2 regions of the Enterobacter sp. Taxon_2 genome follow, and region 2 is predicted to be linked to the other one. Evidence: predicted binding sites of a transcription regulator. Region 2 holds the regulator's gene; the other holds the start of a gene.

Region 1 (3,126 bases), 1.9 Mb from region 2:
AGGGTGTGGTGAACACCTTCGTGATCTTCATCTCCCGTATCCTGGCGCAGATTGCGGCTGGCTTTATGGGTGGCAACCGCGACGAAGGTGAAGAGAGCAACGGCAACCCGCTGATCTACTTCGCCGTGTCGATGGTTCTGGAACTGGTATTCGGTATTCTGGCCAGCATCATCACCATGTGGTTCTCTCGTCACCGTGAATTCCACGCGGATGCCGGCTCTGCGAAACTGGTTGGTCGTGAGAAGATGATTGCCGCGCTGCAGCGTCTGAAAACCAGCTACGAGCCGCAGGAAGCGAACAGCATGATGGCCTTCTGCATTAACGGTAAATCCAAATCGCTGAGCGAGCTGTTTATGTCTCACCCGCCACTGGATAAACGTATTGAAGCGCTGCGCAGTGGGGAATACCTGAAGTAACGCCAGGAACCCTAATAAGCCGGGCAGGAGTACACTCTGCCCGGCTTTTTTTATGCCTGAATCCTGGGCTGTGTCACCCGCAGGCCGCTGACGACCGCCGCAAGGGAGGCAAGGGCACCTGCGGTGAGAAGCGCAATGTGGTTACCGTTTTGCCCGGCAAGGTTAAACATCAGGGCGACCAGTGCCGCACCGCTGCTTTGGCCCAGAAGGCGCGCGGTCCCCAGCATACCGCTGGCTCCTCCGCTGCGATGACGCGGTGCGGAGGTGATAATGGTGTGGTTGTTAGGGGACTGGAACAGGCCGAACCCCGCGCCGCACAGGATCATGCGCCAGATGATGTCCAGATCGGTTGGCGATGACGGTAGTAATGCCAGCGCGAAAAGGCCTGTCGCCATCACCGCCAGCCCCAAAGCGCCCAATAAACCGGCATGGACGCGTTCAATTAAATAACCTGCCAGCGGTGCCATCACCATGGTCGCCAGCGGCCAGGGGGTGAGCAGCAGACCGGTCTCCACCTCTGAACGTCCGACCACGCTTTGCAGAAAGAAGGGTAGGGAGACCAGAGCCAGCATCTGGGCGCAGAACGAGCAGACAGACGTGCAAATGGAGAGGGAAAAGAGGGGAATACGCAGCAGATCAACAGGCAGTAGAGGCACAGGGAGAGTGAGCTGGCGGCGAACAAAGAAGAAGCCGATCGCCAGCAGGGCGATAAGCTCCGCGCCGGTAAGCATCAGAGACTGTCCCTGCGCAAAGCCGCTCAGCGCCGTAATCAACAGGCCAAAGGTCAGGGCATTCATCACCGCACTCGCCACGTCGAAGCGCGGCATGGTGCTTTTGGGACCGTTAGCGGGAAGAAAGCGCAGGGCAAAGAAGATGGCGACGATACCCAGCGGCACGTTGATGGCGAACAGCCACTGCCATGACGCAACGGAAAGGATCGCCGCCGCAATAGTTGGCCCGGCGGCAGAAGAGACGGCGACAATAAACGAGTTTATCCCCATTCCTCGCCCCAGATGACGCTGCGGATAAATTAAGCGGATCAGCGCCGTGTTTACGCTCATGAGCGCCGCGCCGCCAAAACCCTGCGCAATGCGGGCAAGCGTCAGGGTATGCAGTGAATCTGAAAGAGCACAGAACAAAGACGTAAAGGTGAAAACCACCAGACCGCACTGATACACCCGACGGTAACCGAACATATCGCCCAGGAAAGAGAACGAGAGCAGGGAAACCACAATCGCAATCTGATAGGCGTTAACAATCCATATCGAACTGGCGGGAGAGGCGTGCAGGTCGCTGGCGATGGTTGGCAGGGCAACGTTTGCGATTGCGCCGTCAAGGACCGCCATTGATATACCGATAATGATGGTCGCTATCGCGCCATACCGCTGGGGTAAAGGCAGGCCATCGGAAAGGGTCTTTTCCATTAGGGTTAAAAAAGCTCAGCGTGAAATTATTCTCAGGGTAAGTATTTTAGCATTGTTACAGCCGCGATATGTCGCAGATTTGTAACGAAGTAAACGGGGATTGATTGCAGGTGACATGACGGGAACTTATAATAAAAACCGGTTCTGATTTTTATAAAACACTCGCTATGAGGTGGTAAATGGCTATTGCGGATTTGGATAAACAGCCAGATTCTGTTTCTTCCGTGCTGAAGGTGTTTGGCATCTTACAGGCGCTGGGAGAGGAGCGTGAAATAGGTATTACAGAGTTGTCGCAGCGCGTGATGATGTCAAAAAGCACCGTATATCGCTTTTTGCAGACCATGAAATCGCTGGGTTACGTTGCCCAGGAAGGCGAATCTGAAAAATACTCCCTGACGCTGAAGCTGTTTGAGCTGGGTGCCCGCGCGCTACAAAATGTTGACCTGATCCGCAGCGCCGATATTCAGATGCGTGAAATCTCTCGCCTCACTAAAGAGACCATCCATCTCGGCGCGCTGGATGAAGACAGCATAGTTTACATCCATAAAATCGACTCCATGTACAATCTGCGCATGTATTCGCGCATTGGTCGTCGCAACCCGCTCTACAGTACCGCCATTGGTAAAGTTCTGCTGGCGTGGCGCGATCGTGAGGAAGTGAAGCAGATCCTCGAAGGCGTGGAATACAAGCAAAGTACCTCACGAACCATTACCAGCACGGACGCGCTGCTAACGGTGCTCGATCGCGTACGCGAACAGGGATATGGCGAAGATAACGAGGAGCAGGAAGAGGGACTGCGCTGCATCGGCGTTCCGGTATTTGACCGTTTTGGCGTGGTGATCGCGGGCTTAAGTATCTCCTTCCCAACCTTACGTTTTTCCGAAGAGCGTCTGCATGAGTATGTGGCTATTCTCCACACTGCCGCACGTAAGATTTCTGAACAGATGGGGTATCACGACTACCCGTTCTAATCTCTGTTCACATAAAAAAACGCCGCATCTGTTGCGGCGTTTTTTGTCGGTCATTTACCCGGCTGACTAGCCATTATCAATCACGACGGAAGTCTTACGCAGGACCGGACAGTGGGTTAAGCCAACAATCCCGCTGTCAGTATGCAGATACTGCGCAGTGCTCATTCCTTGTGCTGTTAAGTATTTACACTGAATGCCTAACCCGGCAGCGTTTTCGGTGCTTCCTACAAGTACGCCATAACCCGTTAGCAAAAGGCCAATCCAGACAATGGCCAGTGCAATAATTGTTCGAATGATTAAGCGCATCATTACCTC
Region 2 (3,126 bases):
GGGGGAGCCGCAGTAGCGGATGTGCTCGCTGCCGCCAATAACCTGCGCGCGGTGGATATGCCCGAGCGCAATGTAGTCGGCTGGCGGGAAGTTCTGCGCCGGAAAGGCATCCAGCGTGCCGATATAGATGTCACGCACGGCGTCACTTTTACTGGCCCCGACGGTGGTGAGATGCCCGGTCGCAATCACCGGAATAGGCTGGTCACCCCGCAGGGCACAGGCTTCGGTGTGCTGCTGGTGGTAATAGTCTGTGATGGCCTGTAAGAGATGCTGCTGCTTTTCTGCACCCGACAGCCCCGCCTGGCTTTGCACGATGTCCCGCGGACGTAAAAACGGTATCGGACACAGCACAGCCCCCGGCGACCCGTCGCGTTTATTCAGGATCTGTGGGGCGTGCCCGGCGCTGGCGACCACGGTGGTATTGAGAAATGCCAGGATATCGCGGGATTCATTGAGCGTGGCGACGGAATCATGGTTGCCGGCGACAATCACCAGGTGACAGCCGGTTTGCTGCAGATTCACCACGAAGCGGTTATACAGCTCACGCGCATAGCTGGGGGGCGAGCCGGTATCAAAGATGTCACCCGCCACAATAATCGCGTCCACCTCGTGCGTCCGGGCCGTTTCCAGCAGCCAGTTCAGGAACGCTTCATGTTCAGCCGCACGGCTTTTGCTGTAAAAATTTTGACCCAGATGCCAGTCCGAGGTGTGAAGTATGCGCATAGCTGATCCGTGGCAAAAAAGAGAAAGCAGGATTATAAACGTTCAGAGAAGGGAAAATAACCGCTGTAATAAAACAACGGTTTGCCCGTTATCGTGGTACTGTTTTTCATAAATCTGTCATAAATCTGACGCATAATGGCGCCGAATTACAAACTTGTAACTTAAATAAGATAAGACAGGGCAAAGTATGGCGAGACGTATTCTGGTCGTAGAAGATGAAGCTCCAATTCGTGAAATGGTGTGCTTCGTGCTCGAGCAAAACGGTTTCCAGCCGGTTGAAGCGGAAGATTATGACAGCGCAGTGAACCAGCTGAATGAACCCTGGCCCGATCTGATTCTGCTGGACTGGATGTTGCCTGGCGGCTCCGGACTGCAGTTTATCAAACACCTGAAGCGTGAAGCGCTGACCCGCGACATCCCGGTTGTGATGCTCACGGCGCGCGGAGAAGAAGAGGATCGCGTGCGCGGTCTTGAGACCGGTGCGGACGATTACATTACCAAACCGTTCTCCCCAAAAGAGCTGGTCGCCCGCATTAAAGCCGTGATGCGCCGTATTTCGCCGATGGCGGTGGAAGAGGTGATTGAGATGCAGGGGCTGAGCCTTGATCCCACCTCACACCGCGTGATGACCGGTGAAAATCCCCTCGACATGGGGCCTACCGAATTTAAACTCCTGCACTTCTTTATGACCCACCCGGAACGCGTATACAGCCGCGAGCAGTTGCTGAATAACGTCTGGGGAACTAACGTGTATGTCGAAGACCGGACGGTTGACGTACATATTCGCCGCCTGCGAAAAGCACTGGAACTGAGCGGCCACGATCGCATGGTGCAGACGGTCCGCGGCACGGGTTATCGTTTTTCTACCCGTTTCTGAACAATGACAGGAGTGTGACGCGTGCTGGAACGTCTGTCATGGAAAAGGCTCGTCTTTGAACTGATCTTATGCTGTATTCCGGCCTTCCTTCTGGGGGCCTTTCTTGGACACCTGCCGTGGTTTCTGCTGGCGTCGGTCACCGGGCTGCTGATCTGGCATTTCTGGAACCTGCTGCGCCTCTCCTGGTGGCTGTGGGTTGACCGAAGTATGACGCCGCCGCCGGGAAGCGGCAGCTGGGAGCCGCTGCTGTACGGTCTGCATCAGATGCAGATGCGTAATAAAAAGCGTCGCCGCGAGCTGGGAAGCCTGATTAAGCGTTTCCGCAGCGGTGCAGAGTCGCTGCCGGATGCCGTGATTCTGACAACCGAAGAAGGGACGATCTTCTGGTGTAACGGCCTGGCGCAACAGCTGCTGGGCCTGCGCTGGCCGGATGACAACGGTCAAAATATCCTCAACCTTCTGCGCTATCCCGAGTTTACGCTGTACCTGAAAAAGCGTGATTTTACCCGTCCGCACAATCTGAAGCTCAATAATGGTCGCCATCTGGAGATCCGCGTGATGCCCTACAGCGATAAGCAGTGGCTGATGGTGGCGCGCGATGTCACCCAGATGCACCAGCTGGAAGGGGCGCGTCGCAACTTCTTCGCCAACGTCAGTCACGAACTGCGAACCCCGTTGACCGTGCTGCAGGGCTACCTGGAGATGATGCAGGAGCAAACGCTGGAAGGCGCGCCGCGTGAAAAAGCGCTGCACACCATGCGCGAGCAAACGCACCGGATGGAAGGGCTGGTGAAGCAGCTGCTGACGCTCTCGAAGATTGAAGCGGCGCCAACGCTGGCGCTGAATGACACCATTGATGTCCCGATGATGCTGCGGGTCGTGGAGCGTGAAGCGCAGACGTTAAGCCACAAAAAGCACCACCTGACCTTTGACGTCGACAACACGCTGAAGGTGCTGGGCAGCGAAGATGAGCTGCGCAGCGCCATTTCCAACCTGGTGTATAACGCGGTGAATCATACGCCTGAGGGGACAAATATAGTGGTGCGCTGGCACCATGCCCCAACGGGGGCGGAGTTTAGCGTGGAAGACAATGGGCCGGGGATCGCGCCGGAGCATATTCCGCGTCTGACCGAGCGCTTTTACCGTGTGGATAAAGCGCGATCCCGGCAGACGGGCGGAAGCGGCCTGGGGCTGGCAATTGTGAAACACGCGGTGAATCACCACGAAAGCCGTCTCGATATTCAGAGTACGCTGGGTAAAGGAACCCGTTTCAGTTTCGTTATTCCGGAACGATTAATTGCCAAAAAGATCGCCTGACGGCAGGCGTGTCATTTTACCTTTCCACGGGTCAGCCATCGCTGGCCCGTTTGCTTTGCAGTCAAGCGAAACGCGGATGAATTTTATACGGCTGTCTGTTTTTTGTTCGCATGATTAGCCATGGGTTTTTCTTATAAACAGCGTATTATTCTAATGTGTATTTTCATGCTGGCATATTGTTCTGGTTTTGCGATCCCACCTTGCCTTTA

What was found. Region 2 encodes PhoB, which activates phosphate uptake and scavenging genes when phosphate is short. Its sites were predicted from a motif close to CTGTCATAAAACTGNCNNAT; they were not measured.
Region 1: a site for PhoB is predicted at 1,909-1,928, ahead of kdgR (DNA-binding transcriptional regulator KdgR). Genes of this name have one in related genera too.

What each region holds. Positions count from the first base shown of each region.
Region 1 is NZ_CM178024.1:2,922,116-2,925,241, reverse strand. It holds gene htpX (protease HtpX) at 1-416, shown strand, start outside; gene AC4IC4_RS13890 (MFS transporter) at 467-1,840, opposite strand; gene kdgR (DNA-binding transcriptional regulator KdgR) at 2,020-2,811, shown strand; gene AC4IC4_RS13880 (YobH family protein) at 2,878-3,117, opposite strand.
Region 2 is NZ_CM178024.1:978,365-981,490, forward strand. It holds gene sbcD (exonuclease subunit SbcD) at 1-723, opposite strand, end outside; gene phoB (phosphate response regulator transcription factor PhoB) at 911-1,600, shown strand; gene phoR (phosphate regulon sensor histidine kinase PhoR) at 1,622-2,917, shown strand.